Regions from separate parts of the Paenibacillus sp. 11B genome, predicted to be linked through region 1. Evidence: predicted binding sites of a transcription regulator. Region 1 holds the regulator's gene; each other region holds the start of a gene.
What was found. The regulator Rex, encoded in region 1, represses fermentation and respiration genes when NADH is low (regulators of the CRP and FNR family bind a similar motif). The targets are predictions, from matches to a motif close to TTGTGAAATATTTCACAA.

Region 1 (10,609 bases):
CAGAGGATGTGATGGTCAGGTACTGGTATTCCATGATGTGGTTCAGTATGCTTCCCCATACACGCCAAAACGCTTTGTCAAAACGTATGGAGACGTAGGTACATTGATTCGCAATAGCATTGAATCCTATGTGAAAGAAGTTAAGGACCGTTCGTTCCCGGCCGAAGAGCATGTATTTACCGCTGCTGACGGCGTTCTAGATCAACTGTACGGACAACGTAAAGAAAAGGTGGAGACCAGCGTATGAAAGTGATACGGACAATCGCAGAATTAAGACAAGAACTTAGCTTGCAGCGTCAGTCGATTCAGTCCAGAGAGTCGGTTGTAGGACTTGTGCCTACGATGGGATTTCTTCATGAAGGCCATGCAAGTTTGATGCATGCGGCCAAACAACAAAGTGATATCGTGGTTTTGAGCATATTTGTAAATCCGATTCAATTCGGTCCCAATGAAGACTTTGACAGTTACCCCAGGGATGAAGCCAGAGATGTGGAAACAGCACGTGCAAAAGGAGTGGATATCGTATTTATTCCCTCTGTTGAAGAGATGTATCCACAGCCTACACAAACGACCGTATCGGTTTCCCGTTTAACGGATCGCTTATGCGGTGCTTCCCGTCCGGGTCATTTTGACGGAGTAACTACGGTCGTCTCGAAGCTGTTTAATATTGTACAACCGCAGCGTGCATTTTTTGGCATGAAGGACGCACAGCAGGTTGCTGTGATCCAACAGATGGTTAACGATTTGAACATGGCAGTAGAGATTGTACCTTGTCCTATTGTCCGTGAAAGTGATGGTTTGGCGCTTAGTTCTCGGAACGTGTACCTCAGCACCGAACAACGTCAGGAAGCTCTTGTTCTGTCCAAGGCACTGCGTGTGGCACAGGAAGCTGTAGATGCAGGGTCGGCTGTGACAGCAGCGGATATCCGGGGCATATTGCGCCAGAACATTGAACGTTCACCAATGGCCGTGATTGATTATGCTGAAATTCAGGCTTTTCCAAGTTTGGAGCCACTTGCGGATCAGGAAAAAGTTCTTGGCCGGGACGATCTGCTGATCGCACTTGCAGTAAAATTCGGCAAAACCAGATTGATTGACAATATACGACTGCAAAAATCGGAGGTGCTGTCCCATGTTTAGAACACTAATGAAATCCAAAATTCACCGGGCAACCGTTACAGAAGCAAACCTGAACTATGTGGGTAGCATTACCATTGATGAAGATCTGATGGAAACTTCTGATCTAATGGAAAATGAGAAAGTACAAATTGTGAATAACAACAATGGTGCCCGTCTGGAAACCTATGTCATTCCAGGGCCACGTGGAAGTGGTGTCATCTGTTTGAATGGAGCAGCAGCCCGTCTGGTACAGCCTGGCGATACCGTCATTATCATTTCATATGCAATGATGTCTCAAGAAGAGGCAAATAATCACAAACCTACGGTTGTATTTGTGGATGGACAGAATAAACCTGTGCAAACGATGAAGCACGAAGTTCATGCGACGATTATGTAATCGACTGGTAAGGGGAATGAAATCGACCCATTCTACAAAAAATGAGTAAAGGTCACTGCACTAATCCATTTTTTCAAGGGTGGGGATGCATCGATGTTCCAGCATGTTTTCGCAGAAATGAACGACATGTTAGATGAAATTATCAAGCGCTACCCTTCTGCTGAAGGCCTAAGCAAACAGGAATTGCTGCAAAAGTGGAATTTGCTCAAGCGGATGAGTGACGGGATGATTGATGAGTGGCTGATGTTTGAAGAAAAAATGAGCCAGGTAAGGGAACGGGAATTGGATAAAGATAAGCCCGCCTCCCTTGAGCCTGAACAGGAAGCTGTTACCGCAATGCCAGAACTGCATCTGGAGTGTTTCAGTCGCGGTCAGGGTTATTTCAAACTGCAAATGTACCCGCAGGCTATTATGCAATTTTCCAGGGTTGTGACCGACTATCCGGAAAGTGCATTGACTCGGTTTTACCTGGCTCTTGCTCATCTTAACCTGGAACAAACCGAGGAAGCTGGAATACACTTGCAGCGGATTATGCATCTGAACGGTTCGCCGAGATTGAAGGGACTGGTATGTAACGTCCTGGGCTGTATTGAGGCTAAACTCGCGAATCCTGAAGGTGCATGTTCACTATTTGCGCAGGCGCTTCAGTATGACCCGACGTTGACCGAACCGCTGTATAACATGGAAGCCTGTCGATTAAACAGCGGAAAATTGCAATATGCAAATCAGCTGACAGCCTTAAATTAAGGGCCATTCGGCGGCATAAAGACGGTGTTCCCTCCTCTGGCATAGCGGAGGGGACACCGCCTTTTTTGTCAGTTAATTTTCAAATGCCCTTTTTTTTGCTATGCTGTAACATAGACTGGAATGGAAGGGACCGTACATTGCAATGAAATTTGCCGTATTGGATTTCGAAACAACCGGCACGCAGTCCGACGGTGAGATTATACAAGCCGGACTTGCCATCATAGATCATGACTACAGCATAACTCAAATATATAGTTCTTATGTGAACCCAGGTGTACCGATTCCTCCGTTTATTACGGGGTTAACCGGTATTACTGATGAAGATGTAGCGGATGCTCCCTCATTGGAAGAGATGATGATGGAGATGGTTCCGCTGCTCGACGATGTGGTTCTTGTTGGGCACAACGTTGCTTTTGATTTTCACTTTCTTCAAAATGCACTCGATCGCTGCGGTTACCTGCCGTTCACCGGACGTATTCTGGATACGATTGATTTCCTGAAGATCACGTTCCCGTCACTGGGCTCTTATCAACTCGGATATGTGTCTTCAGAATTCGGATTTCAGCATGACCGCCCTCATCAGGCAGATAGTGATGCTCTTGCGACAGCTTTTGTATTACTGAAGTGTCTCGATGAGCTGCGTGCATTGCCTCTGATCACGATTCAGCGCCTCAGTGATCTGTTTGCGCCAGAAGATAGTGACTTGGGTTGGTTCTTCGACGGAATGCGTACTGAGAAGGAATCAGAGCCGATTCAGGACCTGGATGGTCATACGTATTATCGCCAGCTCGCCCTGAACGTGAGTGACTGGACTGATATAGGTTCACCACGTGATGAGCGGGAGGGTAACCCGCTGGAAAACGTAAGTTTCGAGCAGTTTATGGATCAGGTTAGAGATAACCTGAAGGAGACGCTGGACCATTATGAGGAGCGTGAGGCACAAACTCAGATGTTCAGCAGTGTACGACAAGCGTTGGATGAAGAGAAGCATCTATTGATTGAAGCTGGAACGGGTACAGGCAAATCGCTTGGTTATTTGTTGCCTGCCATCTATGAAAGTGTGAAACAGGAACAGAAAGTAATGGTCAGTACACATACCATCAACCTGCAGGAGCAATTGAGAGAGCGGGATATTCCTATGCTGACCCAAGTGGTTCCGTTCCCGTTCAAGGCAGCGGTGTTCAAAGGACGTGGGCACTATCTGTGTCTGCGTAAGTTTGAGCATAAAATCAATAAACGTGAATTCGCTACACCGAAAGAGGATTATTTTACAGCAGCTCAGATGATTGTCTGGCTTACCCAGACGGAGACTGGAGACGACGAGGAGCTTAATCTAAGCGGGCGCGGTGGAGACTTCTGGGAGACGGTACAGAGTGAGTCTGAATCCTGTCTTGGACGCTCCTGTCCTTGGTTCCGCAAATGTTTCTATCATCGGGCCAAACATGAAGCCGGGCTGTCCGATATCGTCATTACGAATCATTCGAAATTGTTTACGGATGTCAAAGCAGCACATCAGCTGCTGCCAGCCTACGAAAGTCTTGTCATTGATGAAGCACATCATCTGGAGGATGTAGCAGGTAAGCATCTTGGTCTTCACATGAAGTATTTTACGTTGGTTCATACATTGACCCGACTGTTTAAAGATAGCCGTAATGGCCAACTGCCGATGCTTCGTTCTCAACTGTCGGGTCATGAAAAATCGGTACAGTGGAGCTCCATGATCGATCAGATGTTCCCGCTTGCCGTTGAAGTTAAGGAGATATGGGATCGACTAAGCGATACACTGTTCGGCCTGCTGCCTGAACGTAGCGATGCTTCTCCAGGCGAGACTGGACAATTTTCACTTAGACTGAAGCCTTCGCAAAAACCGGCTAAATGGCAGGAGTTGCAGGATGTAGAAAACCAAATCTATGTAACCCTAGGCGATTTGATTCGTAAAGGCGACAAGCTGCTGCTTGAAGTGAAAGAAGATCAGGATGATTATCAGTCCGATAGTCTGATTACGGATATCTCAGGACTGCTCAAGGACTTGGCAACGATCAAGGATAATCTGCGTTTCTTCATGCGCATGGATGATGCCAATACCGTGTACTGGATGGAGGCTAGCGGCCAATTCCGCAGTAAATCACTGCAGCTCTATGCCGTTCCTGTCGATGTCAGTGCGCAATTGAAGGATATGTTCTTTGATAAAAAGAAAAGCGTTGTGCTTACATCGGCTACGCTCTCCGTTGACAAGTCATTTCAATTCATGATCGAACAGCTGGGCTTGCAGGAAGCTGCCGAGAATAACCGCTTGTTGACATCCATGCTGCCGTCACCATTCAACTATCGCGAACAGGCCCTGCTCGTCATTCCGCGTGATTTCCCAAGTGTGAAGGGCAGTGTAGGTGATGCCCACTTTGTGGATATGCTCGTGCATTCGCTCGCGGAAACGGCTATCGCCACTCGTGGACGCATGATGGTGCTGTTCACCTCCTACCGCATGCTGCGCCAGGTCTATGACCCGCTTAAGGAGGCCTTGTCAGGTAATGATATCTCTTTGCTCGGGCAAGGGGTGGACAGCGGCAGCCGTTCCAAGCTTACACGTCGCTTCCAAGATGCGAAAGCGACTGTACTTCTTGGCACAAGCAGCTTCTGGGAAGGAGTGGACATTCCCGGAGAGGCTCTGACCTGTCTTGCAATTGTCAGACTGCCGTTCCAGCCACCCAATCATCCATTAGTTGAAGCAAAGAGTGAGCTTTTGCAACAACAGAAGAAAAATCCGTTTATGAAGCTGTCCGTGCCGCAAGCCGTTATCCGCTTCAAACAGGGATTCGGCAGACTGGTTCGTACGGGTAAGGACAGAGGTATTGTGATTGTATACGATACACGTGTCATTGAAGCATATTATGGCAAGTACTTTTTATATTCATTACCAGGTCCCAAAATGGAACACATGCTCACAGAGCAGATGGTTCCTCGCATTTCGGAATGGCTTGAGAGACCAACCGATGAACAGCAATAACAGCTATGCTCTGTAGCTTATATGATTGCATGAAGCCACTATTTGGCGGTAAAATTGAGCAATATCATTCATTCGTTTCATGAATAGTGAGTAAAGCGATTAAAGAAGTAATTTAAGCAATTATCCATTATATAACAAAGAGCATCCTGTTTAATTCAGTCATCTTTTTGCATCGTTTTAGACAGGGTGCTCATTCTTTTCATCTATCTATCTATCGTGGCCTTGGTAAGGGGGAGCAATTGAATGAAATCAGATAAAATTTCGGAAGCCGTGGTGCGAAGATTGCCTGTTTACTTGCGTTATTTGAATGAACTGCATCAGCGCGAAGTCAATACGGTTTCTTCACAAGAACTTGGATTGAGACTGGATTTGAATCCGGCTCAGATTCGTAAAGACCTGGCTTACTTCGGTGACTTTGGTCGTAAAGGGATCGGATATGACGTTTCATATCTCATCGAGAAGATCCGCCATATTCTGAAAATAGACCAGCAGATCAATGTAGCTCTTGTCGGAGCAGGTAATTTGGGACACGCTTTGTCCAATTACAATGCCTACCTCAAAGACAACATGAAGATTGTCGCTGTATTTGATGCCTACGGTCCGAAGATTGGAAGTCAAATTAACAGTCTGACGGTGCAACCGATGAATGAATTAACGGATTCGGTCAAAAAAGATAACATTCGTATAGGGATTATCACGGTTCCGGATACGGAAGCCCAAAATGTTGCCGATCAGTTGATTGAGTCAGGAATTGAAGCGATTCTGAATTTTGCGCCAACGATCCTGAAGACCCCGCCGCATATTCGTATTCATCATGCCGATTTTACGACGGATCTGCTTAGCCTTGCTTATTATTTGGAGAATGGAAAGGACGACGAGGAAGATGACGACAAATAGATGGGTAATTCACAACGGCAAATTTGCCGTCAGTGAGGGCACGAATTGGAAAGTGGTTCAAGGTTATATGGTTGTCGAGAATGACAAGATTGTGCATATTGGTGAGACTTTGCCGGAAGGAGACGAAAGTCTGACAAAGGTGGACGGAAAAGGACTGCTCTTCTTGCCGGGTCTGATCAATACGCATGGTCACGCGGCCATGTCGCTTCTGAGAGGTCATGGAGATGATTTGGCATTACAAGTATGGTTGCAGGAGAAAATGTGGCCAATGGAAGCCAAAATGACGTCTGAAGACGTATATTGGGGCACATCACTTTCCGTACTTGAAATGTTGAAAGGTGGAACAACAGCATTCCTGGATATGTATGATCATATGGATCAGGTTGCAAAAGTGGTGGAACAATCCGGCGTTCGGGCTGCTCTGGCACGTGGGGTAATCGGACTTTGCTCAGCGGAAGAACAACAGCGCAAGCTGGAAGAATCCGCAGCATTTGCCCGTCAATGGAATGGACAAGCAGACGGAAGAATTACAACCGTAATTTCTCCACACGCACCTTACACTTGTCCTCCAGATTACATAGAGAAGCTGGTACAGGTTGCTCATGACCTGAATCTGCCTTTGCATACGCATATGTCTGAAACGCTTCGTGAAGTGGAACAGAACGTGGCTGATTACGGTCAACGTCCGGTTGCACATCTGGAGAAGCTAGGATTTTTCTCCCGTCCATCTCTGGTTGCACATGCGGTACATCTGAATGATGAAGAGATCGAAATTCTTGCATCACATGATGTAGCAGTTTCCCACAATCCAGGCAGTAACCTGAAATTGGCTTCGGGTGTTGCACGAGTACCTGATCTGCTGAAAGCAGGGGTGACCGTGTCCCTCGGAACAGATGGACCAGCAAGTAACAATAACCTCGATATGTTTGAAGAGATGAGACTTGCTGCTTTGATTCACAAAGGTGTGTCCGGTGACCCTACCGCAGTGCCAGCAGGGGAAGCACTTCTGCTTGGAACTTCGTATGGTGCCAAATCCATATTCCTGAACAATACAGGAGCACTGCAAACAGGCATGAAGGCTGACTTCATCGCCTTGAATATTGAACAGGCCCATTTCTATCCGCATACGGATCTGATTTCCCATACCATATACTCCGCATCAGCCAAAGATGTAGAGCATGTGTGGGTGGATGGTAAACAAGTGGTTAAACATGGCGAATGTCTTACGATGGATGAAGAGCGTATTTTGCGTGAGTCTCAACTGGCATTTGACGGTCTGCTTGCCCGTTAATTCCAAGGACAGCATCGTCATAGGGAAAGGAAGTTCGGCTTTTGAAGAAAAAAAAGAAGTGGATATGGATTTCGCTGCTGCTCCTGGTTCTGATTCTGTTTGGACTTCAGCGTTATTATGTCTATGTTACTCAGGATCAGCGCAAGGAAGAGGCGTTGGCCATACAGGCGGCCCAGGAACAGGTCGGTATTACGTCACACGAAGACCTGCGTAAGTATGTCTGGGGGCAAAAAGACGGCGGAGACAACATATACTGGACCCTGATCGGTAAAAATAAGGATAACCAGGATGTATTGGTGTGGATCAAGTTTGATGAAAATAACAAGCCTGTGACAGGGACCAATGCGGTGCACAGTGAACTGCTGAAGAACGGCATGTCTGAAGCACAGATTCGAAATCGGTTCAGCTCTGAAGTTCCAGGCGGGGAGATCAAACGAATCATGCCAGGTGTTGTGAATGGAATCTATGTATGGCAAGTGTATTATAACGATGCTACTCACAATTATTATAGGTTTTACCGCTTTAGTAACGGGGAACAGGTTGACCTGGTCTATACGATTCCGAATAGCTAGAATCAGCAGACGTACTATTTTCTAAAAAGAATACAGTAAAGAACCGGCAGACGGAAACCCGACTGGACCGGTTCTTTGACGTGTTTTCTTGATCATTTTGGATTTGAATAGTTAAAATTAATAATTTATTCATATTTTCGCCTTAGATATTGTATATACGATGTGATATACTCAAATATGTATTCAAGGATACATCATACACAAATAAATCCTGTTAGACACATCACAGGACTTTACGTACACATATTCATATTCTTGCCTACAAGCTATAGAATGGGCCAAATTATAGGAGGGGTGACTCACTTGAAGATAAAAGTATTGCCTATTGCTCTGACTGCCGTCATTTCAGCCGTTGTGTTGTTTGGAGGTTGGTTTGTGTATCGTCATGTGGCTGTGCAAAGCCCAATTGAAAAGATGGTTACCCAGTACGATGGAGTCAATGATGTACAATTAACTATTAACCACAATGATGTACAGTTGAAACTCGATCTGCAGCCGGATGTTGATTTGGGCAGGTTGGTACAATATATTCACAAAGAAGGACAAACCCTGATTGGCACTCGTTCGTTGAAGCTGGATGTCGTGGATCATTCCAACGAAGCGCTGGAAAGCTGGTGGGGTAGCGCCATGTTTACCGTAGCTCAGGCTATGGAGAGCAAACAATACACCGAGATTACACCGACCTTGTCTAAAATGGCTACGAATGGGATCAAGGTAAACACAGCCATGGATGACAATAATGTATATGTCAGCCTCAGAGATGGAGATGCCAGCAAGTTTATTATTCTACCGCGTGTGCCCGGTCAGATAGGAGTGTGGCCAAATGCCTAAATGGACGAAAGAAATTGCCATTGGATTTGTACCCGTATTAATTATCTTTCTCGCTTTTATCGGTGTAAACATGATTCCCATTCTGATCGCTGCAATGATTGTGGGAGCTTTGCTGCTCATGATGCAAATGCGTGGTGGAATTACGGTGGGTGCGGGTCAGGAACGCAAACGCAAGAAAAAAGGACCGTCCAAGCTGACTTTTGAAGAAATTGGCGGTCAGGAGAGTGCGAAGCAGGAGCTGAGGGAAGCGCTTGATTTTCTCATTCGACATGAGGAAATTCAGAAGTTTGGTATTCGTCCTTTGAAAGGGATTTTGCTCACAGGTCCTCCTGGAACAGGCAAAACCTTGATGGCCAAAGCTGCTGCTCATTATACCGACTCTGTTTTTGTAGCTGCTTCAGGCAGTGAGTTTGTTGAAATGTATGTCGGTGTGGGTGCCGGCAGAATACGGGATTTGTTTCGGGATGCGAGAACTCGTGCTGCAAAAGAAAATAAAGAAAATGCCATTATATTTATCGATGAAATTGATGTGATCGGTGGAAAACGGGAAGGTGGACAACAGCGTGAATATGATCAGACGCTGAATCAGCTGTTGACGGAAATGGATGGCATCTACTCTTCCGAAACACCGCGAACACTCGTGATCGCCGCTACAAACCGAAAAGAAATGCTGGATAGCGCACTGACGCGTCCAGGACGTTTTGACCGTCATATTCAGGTGGACTTGCCGGATAAAAAAGGCAGAAAACACATATTGGAGCTGCATGCAGTCAATAAGCCTCTTTTGGAAGGGGTAAATCTTGAGAAGACAGCCGAAGAATCCTATGGCTTCTCTGGAGCACAGCTGGAAAGTGTGATGAACGAAGCTGCAATTTATGCGATGAGAGACGGGCTGCTCAACATTGAACAGCGTCATCTGTCCCTTGCGATTGATAAAGTAATGATGGGTGAGAAGACGGACCGCGAATCCAGCGTGGAAGAGAAAAAAAGAGTGGCTATTCATGAATTGGGACATGCCATTATGGCTGAACTGGTTCGTCCTGGCAGTGTGAGTCAGGTTGCACTCAGTCCGCGTGGACAGGCCCTGGGATATGTACGTCATAACCCGCAGCAAGAACAATTTCTGTACACAAAGCGTTTCCTGGAAGAGCAGATCATGATTGCCCTCGGTGGTGCGGCAGCAGAGGAAATGTATTACGGTGGACGCAGTACAGGATCACGTAATGACTTTGAACAAGCAACGAATGTGGTACAGACGATGATGGCTTCCGGACTTACTTCGTTGGGTATTGTTAATATGGATATGGTAACGACGGAAGAGTTGATGCGGGAGAACAAATTGATCCTGCAAGACCTGATGGAACAGACCAAACGATTGCTTGAAGAACAGCGGACAATATTCGACAATTCCCTCGACACGCTGCTCAGGGAAGAAGTATTGTCTGGCGATCAATTTCGTTGTCAATTTCGTGACAGCGCCCTTCTACCGGCATAATTTATTTATGTCGGTTATTTTTTTTTACATTTCACTCGTGCTAAGATATTATTATATGTTGGGTCGAAATTTGTAATTTTCGGCGAACAGGGTACAATAGAGAAATAGAGAACCGAAAGGATGGAGCAGAACCATGTTTTTCAAAAAGATAGGAGTTGTCGGCGGCGGCACGATGGGACAAGGTATTTCCCAGATGCTTGCAGCCAAAGGACTTGATGTGCTTCTGGTGGAGCATACGACGGAGAAGCTGGATCAT
Region 2 (10,609 bases), on a different contig from region 1:
AAAATGCTTCATGAAGTGACGGCAGTAGATGCTGCAGGTCATAAACTTCAGGCTAAAAACCTGACAACCGGGGAAGAATTCGAAGATACGTTCGACAAGCTGATCGTAACCACAGGTTCATGGCCTGTTGTACCGAAGCTGGAAGGCATCGATATGGATAACATTTTACTTTGCAAAAACTACAACCATTCGAATACCATCATCGAAAAAGCGAAGGACGCCAAACGCATTACCGTGGTGGGCGCAGGATACATCGGCATCGAGCTGGTGGAGGCTTTCCAAATGAACGGCAAGGAAGTTACGCTGATCGATAGCGTGGACCGGATTCTGAACAAATATTTGGACCCCGAGTTCACGGATGCCATTGAAGAAACATTGACTGGACGCGGTATTAAGCTGGCTTTGGGCCAAACGGTGCAGAAATTCACCGGAGAGAATGGCAAAGTGAACAAGGTCATTACATCCAAGGGAGAATTTGAAACAGACCTCGTTATTCTGTGCATTGGTTTCCGTCCAAATACCGAACTGCTCAAAGGCCAAGTGGATATGCTGCCGAACGGCGCAATCATCGTGGATAAATATATGCAAACCAGCCAGAAAGACGTCTTTGCCGCTGGAGACAGCTGTGCAGTTCATTACAACCCAACGGGCAAAGCAGCTTACATCCCACTGGCAACCAACGCGGTGCGGATGGGTACACTTGTAGCCCGAAACCTGGTTCGTCCAACGACCCCGTACATGGGTACACAAGGCACATCAGGTATCAAAATATATGAGCAAAATATTGCAGGCACAGGTATGACGGAAACGTCTGCTGCTGACGAAGGTCTGGTCGTTGAAGCGGTAACGCTTGAAGATGCTTACCGTCCAGAGTTTATGCCAACAGCAGAGAAGCTGCTGCTCAAAGTGATCTATGAACAGGCTACCCGCCGCATTGTTGGTGCACAGATTATGTCACAGGCTGATCTGACACAGTCGATCAATACGATCTCTGTCTGCATTCAGAACAACATGACGGTAGATGAGTTGGCCTTCATCGACTTCTTCTTCCAGCCGCATTACAACAAACCGTGGAACTTCCTGAACTCGGCTGGTCTTCAGGCGTTGCCTCCAGTAGATGTAAAAACACCAGCAATGGTATAACGGATACTGCTGAGATATAGGAGAGTTGCCGCATCCTGCGGCAGTTCTTTTCTTTTTATTTTTTCTGAGATCGACCGAACAAGATAGAACGGAAGCATTAAAAAATGTAGTTTTCAGACTTTGTGATAAAAGTAACAAACCTCTCGAAACCTTCGCGATACAATGAACATATCAACAATAGAATTTGATTTATGATGTTCATGAACTGTGAAGGAGAGGATCGTTATGGCAGCAAAAACACCTCTTGAGGTTGCACAATATACGGCGCATACGGGGATGAAGAAAGCTCAAAATCCGGTGTCCTCCGTATTGATACTCAGTTTTCTGGCAGGCGCTTTTATTGCGCTCGGATTTCTGCTGGATATTCGGGTCATTGCCTCTGCTCCGGCCGAGTGGGGCAGCTTGGTTAATTTGATCGGTGCAGCAGTGTTCCCGGTAGGTTTAATATTGGTGCTGATTGGCGGCGGGGAATTGCTGACAGGCAATATGATGGCTGTTCCACTCGCGACGATTGCGCGCAAACTGTCCGCAGGCAGCATGTTGAAGAATCTCACCTTAGTAACGATAGGTAATTTCCTTGGGGCGATCTTTGTAGCCTATGCGTTTGGGCATGTGCTCGGTCTTACAGCAGAAGGTGCCTACTTGACCAAAGTAGTCGATATGGCTGGACACAAGCTGGACGACAGCTTCCTTCAGGCTTTTATATCGGGGATCGGGTGTAACTGGCTGGTAGCTCTTGCGGTGTGGTTATCCTATGCATCGGATACGATGAGCGGAAAAGTACTGGGCATTTGGTTCCCAACGATGGCTTTTGTGGCTATTGGATTTCAGCACGTTGTCGCCAACATGTTCCTGATTCCTGCGGCGATCTTCGAAGGGCATTATTCGTGGGGGCAATACGTCATGAATTTCATTCCGGTATGGCTTGGTAATCTGACGGGAGGGGCGCTGTTTGTGGCGGCTGCTTACTGGATGGTGTATCTACGCAAACATGAGCCGGAAGTACAGCCTGAGGTGGCAATGGCGGTGGCCCAGCCTGTAGAGACGGAAGCCAGAACGATGTGGAGCAAGCAGGCGTAGCGGCATTTTTCTGAGTAATCGAGTAGCGTTGTAACCGTGGTACAATTGCGAAAACGAGTGAAAAGACAAGTACAAAGACAAGTGCAAAGTAAACAGGAGAGGCGATTCTGATCTCGTTCAAGTCATGGCTGTCGGCTGTGATGAGCGGGAAAGGAGTCGTTTTTTTGATGTAAAAATATCCACACAAAATAAATTCGCCATGACAAGGTTCGGGGGAACGAAACCTGTTCATGGCGAATTTCGGGAGTGGTCCATGATATGGCATGAGGAGGAAGTGGGGAAACACTAGCCTAATGCCTTATTTTTAATTTACCCCTGAATTTCGAGATTGAATCAAGGGGAAATAAGATTTTTTTAAAATAATTTCGAGCAGCTGTGGCGGTGAAAAAAGACTGTTCTCTTTACGCGATTACCATGAAGAAGATATGATATGAAGATAGCTTTGAAGGGGGAGGGACTTGTATATGATCGATCAGGAGAATGGCGTATTCCCGGCGGTTTGCCCGCTCGATTGTCCGGATACTTGCGGCCTGCTGCTTCATAAGGAGAACGGCAAAATCGTGAAGGTAGCAGGCAATCCGGACCATCCGATTACCAAAGGCGCCATCTGTAACAAGGTCCGAAATATGACGGAGCGGGTGTATCACCCGGAGCGGCTGCAATATCCGATGCGACGCATCGGAGCCAAGGGGGAAGGCCAGTTTGAGCGAATCAGCTGGGATGAAGCCATCCGCGAGATTACGGCGAAATTCAGTTCACTGTCAGATACCTACGGACCGGAGAGCATCCTGCCATACAGCTTCTATGGAAACATGGGCATTCTGGGTGTGGATGGCATGGATCGTCGGTTTTTCAATGCGTTAGGCGCGAGCAAGCTGGAACAGACGATATGTAACGCGGCCGGAAATACTGGGTGGAAATATACGATGGGTGCGAACCGGGGCACACTTCCCGAAGATACGGAGCATGCAGATGTCATTCTGGTGTGGGGAGGCAACATCGTCAGCACCAATATGCATCAGGTCGTTCTGGCCGAGAAAGCCCGCAAGAAGGGAGCCCAAATCGTCGTCATCGACGTTCATCGCAATCGGACCGCCCAATGGGGAGACTGGTTCATTCCACTCTACCCGGGTACAGACAGTGCACTGGCACTCGGATTAATGCATGTACTGTTCGAGCAGGGACTGACAGATGAGGACTTTATGCAAAAGTATACCGTCGGCCATGAGGCACTGCGTGATCATGTCGGCAGCTACACCCCTGAGCGTGTTGCACGTATTACAGGCGTACCGGAAGCGGACATCGTGAAGCTGGCTGAGCTGTATGGCAACGCACAGGCCGCCCATATTCATATCGGCAATGGCCTGCAGCATCACGACAACGGTGGCATGAACGTGCGCAGCGTAGCCTGTCTGCCTGCGATTACAGGTCAGTGGCTGAAGCGCGGCGGTGGCGCGATTCGTACCAATAGCTACGCGAGCACCAATAGCGATGCGTTGGAGCGTCCAGAGCTGCGCCAGAACCCGGAGCCGCGCGTGGTGAACATGAACCGGATTGGCGAAGCACTGCTGGAAGCGGAGCAGCCGATTCGGGCGTTGATGGTTTATTGCAGCAATCCTTTGGTGGTGGCACCGGATACCGAGCGGGTGGAGCGAGGTTTTGCACGGGAGGATCTGTTCACGGTTGTCCATGATCTGTTCCTGACGGATACGGCGAAGTACGCGGATATTGTACTGCCTGCGACGTCTTCATTTGAAACGACAGATCTGTATACGTCCTACTGGCATCAGTATGTCCATTTGCAAGAGCCGGTCATTGCGCCTTTGGGTGAGAGCAAGAGCAATGTGGAACTGTTCTCTTTGCTTGGGCGGGCGATGGGGTATGACCCGGAGATTTTCGGTGAGACACCGGAACAGATGATTGAGGAGGCACTTCAGGGTACGGGCAATCCCTACATGAACGGAGTAACATTAGAAGGGCTGAAGCAGCATCATTTTGTCAAGCTGGATATGTCTCCACATGATTCATATTTGGATCAGCTGCCTACACCTTCGGGGAAAATCGAGCTGTATTCGGAAACGATGGCTCAGCGAGGATTGCCTCCGCTACCTACGTACAGTGCACTGGTTGAAGGGTATGACGGGGAGAACCCGGCTGGACCTGCGGACGTCTATCCGCTGATGTTTCTGTCGCCACCGAATCATAATTTCCTGAACTCGACCTTTGCCAATTCGGCCAAACATCAACGCTTGGAGAAGATGCCGCTATTGCAAATGCACCCGGAGGATGCCGCTCGCAGACAGGTGGAGGACGGGGATACGGTGGTCGTATGGAATGACCGCGGCCGAATCGAATTAACCGCCAAGGTGAGTGAATCCATGCTGCCAGGAACGGTGATTAGTCAAGGCTTATGGTGGGATGGCAATGGCAAAAAACAGCGGGCAAACTCGCTCACGTCCAATCGACTGTCTGACATGGGCAACGGAGCTACATTCTTCTCGGCCACTGTCGAAGTGAAGCGTCAATGAATGTGCTTGCAGATCGGATCTTTTCAGGTAAGATGAACAATGGATAGATTGTAAGCAATGAATAGACCGAAAGCAATGAGTAGATCACAAGCAGAATGTAGAGCAAGATTCAAAATTTAGAATTCAAATGGCCTTCGCTCTGGCTAATCATGCCGTCTGGCGAGGGTCTATTTTTTATGGCAATATGCTTCTTGAAGGTACTAAGGAGAATAAACAAGATGATGAGATGGCTGGATACGTATCCAAAAGAAGTGAAAATATTTTTGCTGGCTAGTCTGGTCAATGCGACAGGCAGTGCCTTGATGTGGCCGCTGACCACAATGTATGTATTTGATGAGCTTGGGCGCACGATGGCGAACGCGGGGTTTGTCATTCTGATTCAGTCGCTGGGTGGTATCTTCGGTCAATTGCTCGGAGGTGCACTGTACCACCGGGTGGGGGTCAAGAAGCTGATCATCGGATCACTGGCGTTAAACGCTGTGGGGTTGTTTGCTCTGCCGTGGATCAGCGCGTATTGGGTTATATTTATATGTGCGATGGGCTGGATCGGCCTATTTAGTTCATTATCGCTGCCAGCGATTCAAGCCTTTATCGGCTTCCGGTTTGCGGAGCGACGCGGGGAATTGTTTAATGTGATCTATGTCGCCAACAATATCGGTGTGGCGATTGGTACGGCGCTCAGTGGTTTCCTGGCTGATTTTTCCTACCATCTCAGCTTTGTACTGAACGGGGTGACTTCGGCCGGGTTCGCGATCTTCTTCTGGTATTATCTGTCGCGGGCAGAACCGGATCAGGGCGAAGTGCATCTGACCAAGCGCAAAACGGTTCCCGATGGGCCGGGCGTCTGGGCGCTGCTGGGCAACACCAGATTATATCTATTTATGAGCCTGGGCGTGCTGTTCCTGCTATTTGGTAATTCCATCTGGAATACTGGTGTGTCTCCGTATATTATTTCCGAGGGTATGGAGAAAAGAATGTACGGTCTGCTCTGGACGCTGAACGGAGTTCTGATCTTCGTGGGACAACCCTTCACCAGTTGGGTCAAGCGTACGATGGCCCGTACATCGACTGCTCAGATGACGGCAAGTGCAGTGTTCTATGGCATGGCTTACATCGTCATGATCACCATGTATAGCTATCCGGGTATGGTGCTTGCGATGGTGCTGGCTACCTTTGGGGAAATGCTGATCTCACCTGCTACGCCGGCATTTATCTCAGAGCATGCGGGAAGATCGGCACCCTTCTACATCGGGATATCCGGTGGAATCGGTGCGGTCGGCCGGGTTATCGGGCCGTATGCCATGGGCGTCATGTACGACAAACAAGGATTGATTCCTGTAGCATGGCTGGCGACTGTCACGGCGGGTATTGCAGTGCTTGGTTTTGTACTGCATGCGGTGCTGAACCGCAATCGTGAAGTGAAGGAGTATGGATTGGACGCTTAGCCTCTTAGGCTAGGTGGTGTAAGGAAGAGAGAAGACAGGTGGAAGTGGAGGGAAAAGCCGCAAGGCCACTTTAATCTGTCTGATCATTCCGTAAATTTTGATTGACAAAAAAATCTTTTTATGCTATAATTTACATATAAATGTATTCCGTATATACTAAGGTTCTCCTGGCCAGGGGGAATCTTATTTTTGTTTGTACGGGAGGATAAAACATGAAGCAAAATGAGTCCAGTATTACATCCCTGATTTCGGCTTTTGGCCGAGCCTACCACTGCCAATACGATACACCTCTTATTTTCGATGATTATATAGCCAAAGAGCTTATCACTCCGCAAGAGTTTTCGGATATCCGCGCGAATATGATTCAAGGCATCCATTATTTCAACCCGGAGATGGCTCACCAGTGCAAGGACGACCCGGATAAGATCCTAAAATGGATTACCCAAGTACAATTATCTCCAATAACACTGGCTCGGGCTGCCTATTGTGAGCATGTACTGCTGCATGAAGTCACGTTGGGATTGAAGCAGATTGTTATTCTTGGCGCAGGGATGGATACATTTGCTTTGAGGCATCCGGAACTGGAAGACACGCTGGAACTATTTGAAGTAGATTATCCAGCCACTCAGCAATTCAAGAGGGAGCGGCTGCATCAGGCCAAGCTGATCATTCCAGGCAATCTTCATTTTGTGCCAATGGATTTTACCCGTGAGCCTTCGTATGAAAGTTTGACTAATGGAGGTTTGGAGAAGCTGAAGACGCTGGTTACTCTGCTGGGTGTTTCGTATTATTTGACCAAAGAAAATCTATCCAACTTGCTCCGACATGTATTTTCGGATCTTCCAACGGGGAGCTCCATTGTGCTGGATTATGCAGATGAACATCTCTTTGAGGAAAAAGGAAGGTTTAACCGGGTTGAAAATATGGTGAAGATGGCTGCAATGGGGGGCGAGCCGATGCAATCCTGCTTCACGTATGAGGAGATGGAGCGGTTGTTGGCGGATGCAGGACTACTCATATATGAGCATCTATCGCCGGAGGACATCCAGGATCGATATTTCAGCAATCGTACAGATGACTTGTCCGCCTTCGAAACAAACCATTTTATCCATGCGGTAAAAAAATAAGAATTTATTCCTGATGTGATCATCACAGAATAGGATCTGAATAAGGAAGGGATGTCCCATAGTCATGAACATGACGGGGGCATCCCTTTTTAGCGTTAGTACTGTCTAAGGAATTGAGCGCGTGTTATTAGCGCCAATTCGCAGGTCTGCGGTTTAACGAATGCAAGAGACGTGAGACGTTATTTCCACAACTTATCCAAACTGGGCTTGATGCAATCGACTATATGAGCCCTGGCGTGCCAAAAGTTCATCATGGCTGCCTTGTTCGGCTACACCGCCGTTCTCCACAACCACAATGCGATCCGCGTGTCTGATCGTTGCCAGTCGATGGGCGATAATTAGCGTTGTACGCCCCTGTGCCAGTTCGGATAAAGCCAGCTGAATGGCGGCTTCCGTTTCAGTATCAAGTGCGGAGGTCGCTTCATCCAGAATGAGGATCGGCGGATTTTTCAGAATCATGCGAGCAATGGATAGACGCTGCTTCTGTCCGCCGGACAATTTGACACCTCGTTCACCGATCAGGGTATCGAGTCTTTCCGGTTGGGATTGGACGAGCTCTTCCAGTTGGGCGCGGCGGATGGCTTGCCAGATTTCCTCATCAGGCGCATCCAGTTTGCCGTAGGCAATATTCTCGCGGATCGATCCGTCAAACAGGAAAATATCCTGCTGCACAATCCCGATATGGGAGCGCAGTGACTCCAGCGTCATATCTTTTACCGGAATCCCATCAATAGAGATATGCCCCGCATCCACATCGTAAAAGCGTGGAATGAGACTGCATAGCGTAGATTTGCCTGCACCCGAAGGTCCAACCAGCGCAACAGTTTGTCCTGCCTGAATCTCCAGATTGACCTGATCCAACGTAGGTTTGTGTTCGCCGTAAGCAAATGTGACGTTATGGAAGGCGATGTCGCCTTTCACATGTGAAATCGGTTTGGCTTGAGGCATATCATCTACATCGGGCTCGGCCTCCAGCAGTTCCAGGTAACGTCTGAAACCGGCAATGCCTTTGGGATAGGTCTCGATGACGGAATTGATCTGTTGAATCGGTCCAAGAAACACATTGGATAACATGACAAAGGCGATGAATTGTCCGTAGGTCATCCTGTCCTGAATGACAAACCACGTACCGCACACCAGTACAAACAGTGATACGAATTTCATCAGAATGAAGCTGAGCGAGGAATTCCACGCCATAATTCGGTAGGTGATCAGTTTGGTAAGGCGAAAGCGTTCATTATTTTCGATAAAACGTTTCACTTCATGCTTTTCATTGGCAAAAGCCTGAACTACACGAATCCCGCTCACATTGTTCTCTACGCGTGCGTTGTAGTCTGCAATATCCGCAAACATGCGTTTGAACGCTTTGGACATTTTGCGGCTGAAATAGAGGGACAGGAAGATCATCAGCGGCACGATGATGAAGGTCATGACAGCCAGTTGCCAGTTGATGCTAAGCATAATGCCGAAGGCCCCAGCCAACGTCATCAGGGCAATGAACAGATCCTCGGGGCCATGATGTGCAATCTCACCAATATCCATCAGATCGTTGGTCATGCGAGAGACGAGGTGCCCGGTCTTATTGTTATCAAAAAAGCGAAATGATTGCTTCTGCACACGCTGGAACAGTTCCCGCCGCATATCAGACTCGATGTTAATGCCAAGCTTATGCCCCCAGTAGGTAACTGCATAATGGAAAAAGGAACTAAGCAGATAGATGCCCAGCAATCCGGCACAGGCTGCTAATATCATGGACCAGTTGCCTGCGGGAAGCAGCTGATCGACTACTTTGTTTACAGCTAAGGGAAACGCTAGCTCCAGCAGTGCAGCCAGAATGGCACAGGAGAAGTCCAATATAAAGAGTCCCCGATAAGGACGATAATAGGCCATGAAACGGCGAAGCATATGTAAGTCCTCCTCCATATAACGCAAATGCCCGGACAGACTCCATGGCCTGACCAGACACTTACACCCTTCATATGTTATTTACGATTTTGCTGTGCACGTTCTACAATCATATCGGCAAATTCTTCAGCCTGAGCCTGTATTGCAATCGGGTCGAAGTACCAGTAGCGATCTTCTTCCAGCTCATACACTTGATTGTTTTTCACAGCCGGGAGCGACTGCCAGATGGAGTCACCTTGGTAATTTTTATTGTTCTCCCCTACAGTTAAGAAGATATGGTCTCCGGCATAATCACCAACGACTTCCCGGGAAATCTCTTTCCATTGGGTATCGCCCATCAGCTCTTTCTTGGTGATTTCGAGTGGTGCAAGTTGCAAAGCACGATATACGGCCTGTCCACCACGACCAAAGTTGTCTCCGTAACCATAGTAGCTTTTGTCAGATACTTCGAGGATCGAGAAGGTCTCCTCAGGTTTAATGACTTCTTTTACTTTGGCGCGAGCGGCTTCAATACGTTCGTCATATGTTTTTAGCCAGGCTTCGGCTTCTTCCGATTTGTTCATGAGTTCTCCGAAGCCCCGAATTTCATCCTCTACATTGGTAAATGTACCGTAGGGAATGACCACGGTCGGAGCGATTTTTTGATAACTCTCAATTTCTTCGGCTTTATCAGAGTAGGTAATGATCAGATCCGGGTCCAACGCAACGACCTTCTCCAGGGATACAGCACCCCGATCACCAATGTTCTCTATGCCCTCCACCTGATCTGCGTAGAATGGATTTTCCAGATAATATTGAACAGCACCAACGGGTTTCACACCCAGTGCTAGCAGGTCACTTACGTACATGTCCGTAACAATCCGTTTCGGTTCAGCCGGAATTTCCACATCTCCACTTAATGACTTATAAATCCTTGTCGTATCCGAAGAACTGGTGTTTGTTTCATTCGAACCTGTGGTCGATTCTGAGCCCGCCGCTGTTGGTTCCGTTGTGCCCGAACCCGTACCACTGTTACAGGCAGCCAGGACCATGATGATGGCGAGCATAAGCAGCAAGCCGGAAAATCGTATTTTTGCAGCAAACATATCCTTGTTCCCCCTATGTATAATCAATAATGATTATTATTCTCATTAATAACATAGAGGATGACGTAACATTTGTACATGGACATCTATGATGACTAATGCATGGACAAATGTGATGTGAGTTTGTGCATGATGTGCTGTAATTGCTCTATAACCGAGATCGGGTCGAATCCATAAAACATATCCGCATCAATCTCGTACAGTCGCCCTTCACGAACGGCACTCAAGGTGTTCCAGGACTCCTGAGCGAACAGGTTGTCCACAGCATTCTGCTCCGACGATTCCCTGGCATAATC
Region 3 (10,609 bases), 230 kb from region 1:
TCAGAGCGGATGAAGGATCTGGAGAGCGAAGGCATTCTGATCCGCCATGTCTATCCGGAGACGCCGGTTCGTATCGAATATGAACTGACAGAGAAAGGCAAGGCGCTACAGCCCGTTATGAATCAAATTCAAGACTGGGCAGAGCAGTGGGTTGAGTAGTAACTGATCCCTTAGCTCAAACTAAATGAACTGATGGGATAAAGGCTCTTGATTTCCAGTGGAAATCAGGAGTTTTTGTCTTAAGGGTTCTGCACATGTTGTCGCGAGTTGTAGTATAATTGTAAAATAAAATGGCCGCAGGCGGCCGGAGCGAGGAGGCCACTTGTCATGAGAGAAGAAAGCTTATCCCGTGAAGTACGCTACGGCAAGCAAGATATTGCAGAACTTGAGAGCGCATCCATTCAGGTACATCTGATCTACAAAAAAGCTGCGGAGCTATTTAATCGCACTGTATATTCCCCGTCGGTGAAGGATGATGTCGCAGGAGAGAAGACTCATTCCACGAATAGCAATGGTCAGGGAACGGCTCCGGCGGTACTGCAAAAATGGATTCAGACAACAAGAGGCTGGAAATGTATCGGATGTGAGCTGAAACAACCCGATTCCATCGGGGTTCAGGCCGAAGCCACCTTTCATGAAGAACGTATGTATCTGGGGGTGGGCGAAGGTCGTTTTGTTCGAGCGGAGATGCTGATTCAGGCGATTGTATGGTCACAATATGAGAAGATTCGCATGTTCGCTCCCTGGCTGGGTGATGACACCTTTTACACAGTACAGGAGCTTGATGTGATTGCACGTTATATTGTACCTACCTATTTCTCTGAACGGCCGCTGCATGAGCAAGGCAAGGTCTCCAAGGTTCACCATCCATCTGGTCAAATTCCACTTTACCAGGAATATGTGGATGCACCTTCATTCTGCGTACAGGTGGACGGTGGGTTGCTCGAAGGGCGTTTGTTGACAGGGGTGTATGTGTCGGAGGAACAGTTCTTTGGACTTAATCCGTATCTGAAGGATGGAGACGGAGGCCGCACCTATATGCAGGCTTGTGTCCAGTAATAACGTACCCAATAGACTGTAGTGATGATTGGAGCCAGAGAGCCTGCTTGCAGGCTCTTTGTGTTGTACCACCCAGTTATGGACGCTACTGGAGGAAAAGTAACGGCATTGACACTTTTTTTGCATGAATGTTGTGCCATAATAGAGGTTATGGACAACAGGGTGAATGATTTTACGCAGGGTGGTGTTACCTACATGAAGAAGAGAATCCCCGGTTACATAGGTATATGTCTGCTTATTCTGGTTATATTGGCCGGGTGTAGCGAGACACAGCCTTCCGAACAGCCTATCGTCAAAGAGACCGAATCACAGAATACAATTACAGTGGCAGTGGATGGCAGTACTTTTTTGCCTGACGCAACGAAGTCTATTAAGCGAGATTTTAGTGAAGGTCTGACGCTCAAGAAAGCACTATTGAACAGTGGACTTGTTGATTTTACGGCAGATGGAAAGCGGATCCAATCCGTTGGGGAAGTTTCGTTGGATTCCTCGCTCAGCTGGGCTGTCAAACTGAACGGCAAGGATATTGACCCCGAAAAGTGGGACATGGAGCTTCATGCCAAAGATGAAGTGATCATATATGTGAAAGCCGCTGACAATGGGGGAGACGATGTTGCTTACCAAACAACATTGCTCAAGGTGAGCGGCGGAAATATTATGCCGAATCTCAATCGTCAATATGCCGGGGTGTATGTTCAGGAATGTACGGTGCGTGATGTATTAAAGTCCAGTGGGATTGTAAGAATGTCGGAAAACAACAAATTTGTTGTTTCCGTTGAAAATGTAATTCCCCGGATGAACCAACGCTGGATGATCATGGTGAATGACAAGGAACTGATGGAAAACGGTTTGGACATGAAGTTGAATCCACGTGATGCAGTAAAGCTCGAGTTGACTACTGTATCTTAAGCATAACAAAAGCCCATCTTCTGTAACGAAGATTGGGCTTTTTTCATTTGCATATCAGGTGGTGCCAGGGCGGGGAAAGCATCAGATCCGGCAAATCTCGTTAGGACACAGTTCGCAGTGGCAGATGCCCTGCAGCATGTGCAGATCCTTGATGACGATCATACCGTTGTCATATTCAATAGCATCTTTTTTACGCAGATCGCTTAACATGCGGTTGACACTTTCACGGGTCGCTCCAATCATATTGGACAAATCCGTGTGGGTTATTTTTTTATGAATGATGACATGATCTCCATGAGGCTCACCATAAGAATTGGACAACCGAATCAGCGTGGAGCAGAGTGCGCCCGGTTTGCCATATAACATCAAATCACGGAATTTCGTCTGGGTCAACCGGTGATGGATACCCATCCATTTCATAAAATCGATGGCGAAGTCACAATGTTGGCAGATCAGCATCTCCAGGTCTTTGTGCTCCAGTACTCCGATTTCACTATCCTCAAGTACCTCGGCCGAGAAGCTGTGTTTGGACCCGAAGAACGGGTCAGCCTGACCAATCATATCCCCGGACTGATACATGTACATAATCAATTCCTTGCCTTCATCCGTGGATTTGGTAATCTGTGCCCGGCCCCGTTTCATATAATAAAGTTTGTCAGAGACATCTCCTTCCCAATACAGATGGGTTCCTTCCGGATAGGTTCTGTCCTTCATCGTTACGAGCAGATGGTTGAAATTCGCTTCCGAGAAACAGTTGGTATTGCCGCGTTTTTCCAGTACACTCAGTTGTTCTCTCATAAGTCTATCTCCCCTTTGTGTCCATCGGACGGCCTTCTGTAGCTTGGTCCGGCCTCCGTGGTTCGCCGCAAACCGTTGCCGTCCTGATCAGGGTCATCTCGGCCGGGAAGGACGGTACAAATTGCGGTGGTTCAATTTTTAAGTTCAGTATATACCTTATCTTGCCGTTTGAGGGGCATGGAAAGGGGGCAAAAATGGCGAAATTTCAAACATTGTGATTAAATTCACTTTCTAAAGGGGAGGATGAATCTGACAGCCCTATAATTTAAATAGGAAGTGTAATGGCCGGTGGGGAGACACTAAAAAACTTAAATTAAATTTGTTATACTTTGTGAAAAAAATCACATAATTTACCCTTTACCCATGGTACGATGTGAATGTAAAGAAGAGAGACAAACCAATACGAACCTTTAGGAGGATGAGGGAGATGGCTGTAAAGAACGAAGTCGCCCCAGTAAAAGAACCGACAGCAGGTCAGTATATTCAAACGTTAATTGACAAAGCGAATAAAGCACACGCAGCATTCATGTCCATGGATCAGAAACAGATTGACCGCATCGTGCAAGCAATGGCGCTGGCAGGTCTGGACAAACATATGATGCTCGCCAAAATGGCCGTGGAAGAAACAGGCCGGGGTGTGTATGAGGATAAAATCACCAAAAATATATTTGCAACAGAATATGTGTATCATAGCATTAAATATGACAAAACAGTAGGGGTTATTGAAGATAACGAATACGAAAGCTTCCAGAAAATTGCGGAGCCTGTCGGCATCATCATGGGAATTACCCCGGTAACGAATCCGACATCCACTACGATGTTCAAAGCACTTATTTCCATCAAAACACGTAACCCGATCATCTTCGGTTTCCACCCATCTGCACAGAACTGTAGCCGGGAAGCCGCGAAAATTCTGCTTGAAGCTGCTGTGAAGCATGGCGCTCCAGCGGACTGTATCCAGTGGATTGATGATCCTTCCATGGATCGCACAAACGCACTGATGAATCATAATGATGTGGCGCTCATTCTGGCAACAGGCGGATCAGGCATGGTACGGGCAGCATACAGCTGTGGTAAACCGGCACTGGGCGTAGGGCCAGGTAACGTGCCTTGCTTTATTGAAAAAAGTGCAGATATTAACCAAGCGGTAACGGATCTGATTTTGTCCAAATCGTTTGATAACGGCATGATCTGTGCTTCCGAGCAAGCGGTCATCATCGAGGAACCGATCTTTGATCAGGTGAAAAAGAAAATGATCGCCAACGGTTGTTACTTCGTTAACAAGGATGAGGCTGCGAAACTGACCGCAGGTGCGATTAACGCTGAGAAATGTGCAGTGAATCCGGCGATTGTGGGTCAATCTGCAGTCAGCATTGCGAAAATGTGCGGTATCGAGGTTCCTGCTGGCACCAAAATTCTCGTAGCCGAGATTGAAGGTGTAGGCACGAAATTCCCATTGTCGGCTGAAAAACTAAGCCCGGTACTGGCTTGTTACAAAGTGAAAACGGCAGCTGAAGGGATTGAGCGTGCAGCAGAAGTGGTTGCTTTTGGCGGCATGGGTCACTCCTCGGTTATTCATTCGACGAACGAAGAAGTGATTGGCAAATTTGCAGATCGTCTGCAAACCGGACGGATTATCGTGAATTCACCATCCACACACGGCGCCATTGGTGACATCTACAACACCAACATGCCGTCACTGACCCTGGGCTGCGGATCGTACGGACGTAACTCGACTTCTTCCAACGTAACCGCTGTGAACTTAATCAACGTGAAAAGGGTGGCTCGCCGTACCGTGAATATGCAGTGGTTCAAAGTGCCGAACAAAGTCTATTTCGAAAAAGGTGCAACACAGTATCTTGCCAAAATGCCGGACATCACACGCGTAGCTATTATTACGGATGCCATGATGGTCAAACTCGGTTATGTGGAAAAAGTAGAGCACTATCTGCGTCAACGTCAAATGCCGGTAGCCATTGAAGTGTTCTCTGATGTAGAACCCGATCCATCGACAACAACGGTAGACCGCGGTACGGAAATGATGCGCCGCTTCCAGCCAGACTGCATTATCGCACTCGGCGGGGGATCACCGATGGATGCTGCCAAAGCGATGTGGTTGTTCTATGAATATCCGGACACAGACTTCAACGACTTGAAACAAAAATTCATGGATATCCGCAAACGGATCTACAAATATCCACGTCTCGGCGTGAAAGCGAAATTCGTAGCCATCCCGACAACTTCGGGCACAGGTTCGGAAGTAACATCGTTCGCGGTCATCACGGACAAAAACCAAGGGAACACCAAATATCCGCTGGCAGATTACGAGTTAACACCAGACGTAGCCATCGTAGACCCGGAATTCGTATACTCTCTGCCTAAAACCGCTGTAGCGGATACAGGTATGGACGTATTGACTCACGCCATTGAAGCCTATGTATCCGTCATGGCGAATGATTACACGGATGGTCTCGCAATCAAAGCAATTCAACTGGTATTCCAATATCTTGAGCAATCGGCGCTGCAAGGTGACAAATTGGCTCGTGAGAAAATGCATAACGCTTCGACGATCGCCGGTATGGCTTTTGCCAACGCATTCCTGGGCATTAACCACAGTTTGGCACACAAATGGGGCGGTCAGTACCATACCGCACATGGACGTACCAATGCGATCCTGATGCCGCACGTTATTCGCTACAATGCGAAAAAACCGACGAAGTTTGCATCGTTCCCGAAATATTCGCACTTTGTTGCAGATGAGCGCTATGCCGAGATTGCCCGCATTCTGGGATTGCCTGCACGTACGACAGAAGAAGGGGTTACCAGTCTCATCAATGCCATTCGCAAACTGAACAAAACATTGGGTATTGAAGAATCGTTCCAGGAAATCGGATTTGACGCAAAAGACTTTGAAGCACATGTCGACTATCTGGCAGACCGTGCATTCGAGGACCAATGTACAACCGCCAATCCAAAAATGCCGCTCGTAACTGAACTGGCAGATGTATACCGCAACGCATTCTACGGCAAGTTTGAATAAAGAGTAGTAAACAACTGGTTAAGGTTGAGGCAATATGTTCAGGGTTCCCCGAAATGGGGAGCCCCGATTGCCGTCTTTTCTGTAAGAAGGTATAAGGTTACACGGAATCCGTGATGTTTCTTTTTGAACCAGGTATTCACACCATAACGGAGAGGGCAGAAAAAACTGAAGAAGCGAAGCGAAGCGCTCGCTTTCAAGCATGATTTCAACCTTCAATGCTATATAGTTTGAACCATACATGTACACGATAACGGAGAGGAGAGAAAAAACCTGAAGAAGCGATAGCGCTCGCCTTTATCCCCGGATTTTACCTTTTTAAAAGGGAATCAAAAAAATCTGGGGATAACAGCGATCGGAAGGTTGTTCTATCCTCGGAGTGGCCAGTGTGCGTAACCTTTCGTTCAAATTATATTGTTTAATCGGGGAAATCGGGTTTGAACATTGATCGGAAGTTGTTCTGCCCGCGCAGTGGCTAAGTGTGAGTTTTTACAGGTTTAATGGGATACAGCAAAGGTGAAGTGAGGATGGTCACAAACTTTGTGATATAAATCACAGATGCTGAAAGAGCGAAGACGTATACTGAAAATGTAAGAAAGACATTCATCCGCGGTTCCGGTTCCCAAGTAGAGAGAACATGTTCCGGCTTACATGTGAAATTTATCACATTAATCGCGGCTCTGGGCACAGATGAGACGAGTGAGCATCCTGTCATGTGTCCGGAAATCCAAATTTGTGGAGGGATTACTATGTCGGTGATCGAAAAAGATGTCAAACAACAAACAGGCTGGAGAAACTTTACCAAAGGAACATGGACGAAATCCGTAGATGTGAATGATTTTCTGGTACGCAACTTATCACCTTATTATGGCGACGAAGCATTCCTTGCAGGTGCAACCCAAAATACGAAAGAGTTATGGGATATCGTTTCCGATCTGACCAAAAAAGAACGCGATAACGGCGGGGTACTCGATGTTGACGTAAATACGCCAGCAACGATTGTTTCTCACCAACCCGGTTATCTGGATAAATCCAAAGAACAGATTGTTGGTGTTCAAACGGATGCTCCATTCAAACGTTCCATTCAGCCATTTGGTGGAATTCGCATGATGATTGATGCTTGTGAAGCTTATGGTTTTGAGATGCCACAAGGCGTCATTGATATATTTACGAACATCCGCAAAACACATAACCAAGGCGTATTTGATGCTTATACATCTGACATGCGTGCAGCACGTAAAGCAGGCATTATTACCGGTCTGCCGGATGCTTACGGCCGTGGCCGGATCATCGGTGACTATCGTCGGGTAGCTCTCTATGGTGTGGACTTCCTGATTCGGAATAAAAAAGGCGAACTGAATGCACTTGAAGTCGATGTGATTGATGAAGATGTCATTCGCCTGCGTGAAGAACTGTCCGAACAGATTCGTGCATTGCAGGAATTGAAACAACTGGGTGAAATGCACGGTTTCGATATTTCCTTGCCAGCCACAACCGCCAAAGAAGCGTTCCAATGGCTCTACTTCGGTTACCTGGCTGCGATCAAAGAGCAAAACGGTGCGGCGATGTCCCTGGGACGTGTTTCTTCGTTCCTTGATATTTACATTGAACGTGATTTGCAAGAAGGCTTGCTAACTGAGGAACAAGCTCAGGAACTGGTTGACCATTTTGTAATGAAACTGCGGATTGTTAAGTTCCTGCGTACGCCGGATTATAACGAATTGTTCAGTGGAGACCCAACATGGGTAACCGAATCCATCGGCGGCATGTCCGTAAATGGAGAAACCCGTGTTACGAAAAACAGCTTCCGTTTCCTGCACACCCTGAACAACCTTGGTCCTGCACCTGAGCCGAACCTGACTGTACTCTGGTCCACCAAGCTTCCGGAAGCGTTCAAACAATACTGTACAAAAGTATCCATCGAAACGAGCTCCATCCAGTACGAAAATGATGATCTGATGCGTCCGATCTACGGAGACGATTATGGTATTGCTTGCTGCGTATCTGCGATGAAGATCGGGAAACAAATGCAGTTCTTTGGCGCTCGTGCCAACCTGGCAAAAGCATTGCTGTATGCAATCAACGGCGGTCGTGACGAGAAATCGGGTGCACAAGTCGGCCCTGAATATCCAGCAATTACGAGCGAAGTTCTGGATTACAATGAAGTGATGAAACGTTTCAAACCGATGATGGAATGGCTTGCCAAACTGTATATGAACTCACTCAACGTCATTCACTACATGCATGATAAATACAGCTACGAGCGTATCGAAATGGCACTGCATGACCGTGACATCGTTCGTACGATGGCTTGTGGTATTGCTGGTCTCTCGGTTGCAGCAGACTCCCTGAGTGCAATCAAGTATGCTAAAGTCAAACCGATCCGCAACGAACAAGGCATCGCAATTGATTTTGAAATTGAAGGCGAATTCCCTTGTTACGGTAACAATGAAGACAGTGTTGACAGCATCGCGGTTGAACTGGTGGAAAGCTTCATGGGCATGATTCGCAAACACAAAGCGTATCGTAATGCAATTCCAACTCAATCCGTACTGACGATCACATCGAACGTAGTGTACGGCAAGAAAACAGGTACAACACCGGATGGCCGTAAAGCAGGCGAACCGTTTGCACCTGGGGCGAACCCAATGCATGGTCGGGATAAAAAAGGTGCATTGGCATCCCTTGGCTCAGTAGCCAAACTGCCGTACGAACACAGCCTTGATGGAATTTCTAACACATTCTCCATCGTGCCTAAAGCACTCGGAAAAGAGTCAGACACACGCAAATCCAATCTGGTTGCCATGATGGACGGTTATTTTGGTCAAGGGGCGCACCATCTGAACGTGAACGTATTTGATCGTCAGCAGTTGATTGACGCAATGGATCACCCGGAAAACTATCCACAGCTGACTGTACGGGTATCTGGCTACGCCGTTAACTTCATCAAACTGACGCGTGAGCAACAACTTGATGTCATTAACCGGACCTTCCACGGTTCGATGTAATTTGGGCTTAACTCAACGGTTCACAGGAGTAGAATCTCCATAATAACGCACAGCGGATGCGGATACAGAAAGGAAGAGGCAGCATGGTTAATGGACATATTCATTCACTCGAAACTTTCGGGACGGTTGACGGCCCAGGCATCCGCTTCGTGCTTTTTATGCAGGGATGTCTGCTCAAATGCCAGTATTGTCATAATCCAGACACTTGGGCACTGGATGGTGGCAGGGAAATGAGCGTGGAGGAGGTACTGGCTGAAATTGAACCGTACCTCTCCTACTACCGCAGTTCCGGTGGAGGGCTTACGGTATCCGGCGGGGAGCCGACGTTACAGGCTCACTTTGTAGGCGAAGTTTTCAAAGAAGCGAAACGCCGCTGGGGATTGCACACTACGCTGGACAGTAACGGTTTTAATGAACCGGATCGGATTCATGATTTGTTAGATAACACGGATTTGGTTCTGCTGGATCTGAAGCACATCAATGATGAGAAGCATATCAAGCTGACGGGCAAATCCAACGAGAGAACATTGCGCACCGCACAGTGGTTATCAGATAATGGACGAAAAATGTGGATTCGCCACGTGTATGTGCCGGGGATTCACAACGAGGAAGAAGATTTGCTCAATCTGGGGCGGTTTATTGGAACGCTAAATGGTGTTGAGAAGTTCGAAATCCTGCCTTATCATCAGATGGGTATTTACAAATGGCAGGCGCTTGGGAAGGCCTATCCGCTCGATGGTGTTCCTTCTCCGAGTGATGAGGAAGTAGAGCGGGCGTATCGTTTGATTGAACAAGGTCGTACAGAAACAGCGGGCGTGGCTTGCTCCAATAAGTAACAACATTTATACACCAACCAAGCAGTCTTTGCGAACAGGTTTCGCAGGGGCTGTTTTTTTGTGCTGTTACCCATTGTAAACACAAGATTAATTGTCCAGTGAAGGATTTTATCCCTCCATTGATGAATTGTCATCCTTACGATGTTAGCTACAACTTTTTATAATCAGAGTGTAAAGCCAAATGCTCAATATCTTGAGGAGGGTCATACGAATGAAAAAAGGAATGACATTGCTGCTTTCATTATTGCTCATCACTTCATGGACGCTGGCGGGATGTTCAAGCTCAAGCAGCGAACCACAGCAGGGAGCAGGCAATACGCCTGCAGAGACAAGCAAGGAACCGGTTGAGATGCTTCTCCGTCACACTCAGGTGGGTGCCGACAAACAAAAAAGGCTGGCCATTCTGCAGGACGTTGTTGCCAAAGTGGAGAGCGAAGTACCTAACCTGACCTTTACACTGGACGGCGTTGAATCCGATGTAAACCGCAAAGAGAAACTTCGCGGGGAGATGGCAGCGGGCAATCCGCCGGATATCTTCGAATTGTTCGGCAGTCCGGACTCCAAAGTTTATGCCAAGGAAGGCATGTTGTTGGATCTCACACCGATTCTGCAAGAGCTGGGCATTCAAGACCAATTTTCATCACTTGAACCATTCACCTATGAAGGCAAAGTGTACGGACTGCCTATTGGGGGATCGGGTGAAGGTTTCTTCTACAATAAAGAGTATTTTACACAAAAAGGTTGGAAAGCGCCTTCAACAATGGCTGAGCTGGATAATATGCTCGCTGAGATCAAGGCTGACGGCAAGGTGCCACTTGCTTCTGCATCCAAAGCAGGCTGGGTTCCACTCATGTTAACGAACCATCTGTGGTCCCGTTATGCCGGACCTGATATTACGGCGAAGTTTGCTACAGGCGAAGCCAAGTGGACTGATCCAGGCGTAGTCGCAGGATTCGCGAAGC

Region 2: Q0V21_RS19780 (formate/nitrite transporter family protein) is a predicted target of Rex. The motif match lies at 1,264-1,281, and genes of this name have one in related genera.
Region 3: adhE (bifunctional acetaldehyde-CoA/alcohol dehydrogenase) is a predicted target of Rex. The motif match lies at 3,096-3,113, and genes of this name have one in related genera.

What each region holds. Positions count from the first base shown of each region.
Region 1 is NZ_JAUKNS010000001.1:688,801-699,409, reverse strand. Features, by position in the region: gene panB (3-methyl-2-oxobutanoate hydroxymethyltransferase) at 1-247, shown strand, start outside; gene panC (pantoate--beta-alanine ligase) at 244-1,140, shown strand; gene panD (aspartate 1-decarboxylase) at 1,133-1,516, shown strand; gene Q0V21_RS03000 (tetratricopeptide repeat protein) at 1,610-2,263, shown strand; gene dinG (ATP-dependent DNA helicase DinG) at 2,406-5,267, shown strand; gene Q0V21_RS02990 (redox-sensing transcriptional repressor Rex) at 5,511-6,164, shown strand; gene Q0V21_RS02985 (amidohydrolase) at 6,151-7,455, shown strand; gene Q0V21_RS02980 (cell wall elongation regulator TseB-like domain-containing protein) at 7,497-8,027, shown strand; gene Q0V21_RS02975 (hypothetical protein) at 8,331-8,858, shown strand; gene Q0V21_RS02970 (AAA family ATPase) at 8,851-10,353, shown strand; gene Q0V21_RS02965 (3-hydroxyacyl-CoA dehydrogenase family protein) at 10,487-10,609, shown strand, end outside.
Region 2 is NZ_JAUKNS010000004.1:604,114-614,722, reverse strand. Features, by position in the region: gene Q0V21_RS19785 (FAD-dependent oxidoreductase) at 1-1,143, shown strand, start outside; gene Q0V21_RS19780 (formate/nitrite transporter family protein) at 1,369-2,223, shown strand; gene Q0V21_RS19775 (molybdopterin-containing oxidoreductase family protein) at 2,688-4,751, shown strand; gene Q0V21_RS19770 (MFS transporter) at 4,973-6,196, shown strand; gene Q0V21_RS19765 (class I SAM-dependent methyltransferase) at 6,409-7,323, shown strand; gene Q0V21_RS19760 (ABC transporter ATP-binding protein) at 7,516-9,228, opposite strand; gene Q0V21_RS19755 (iron-hydroxamate ABC transporter substrate-binding protein) at 9,306-10,313, opposite strand; gene Q0V21_RS19750 (ABC transporter substrate-binding protein) at 10,409-10,609, opposite strand, start outside.
Region 3 is NZ_JAUKNS010000001.1:917,509-928,117, reverse strand. Features, by position in the region: gene Q0V21_RS04150 (winged helix-turn-helix transcriptional regulator) at 1-159, shown strand, start outside; gene Q0V21_RS04145 (hypothetical protein) at 328-1,059, shown strand; gene Q0V21_RS04140 (hypothetical protein) at 1,255-1,968, shown strand; gene Q0V21_RS04135 (Crp/Fnr family transcriptional regulator) at 2,050-2,766, opposite strand; gene adhE (bifunctional acetaldehyde-CoA/alcohol dehydrogenase) at 3,194-5,806, shown strand; gene pflB (formate C-acetyltransferase) at 6,553-8,811, shown strand; gene pflA (pyruvate formate-lyase-activating protein) at 8,895-9,647, shown strand; gene Q0V21_RS04115 (extracellular solute-binding protein) at 9,859-10,609, shown strand, end outside.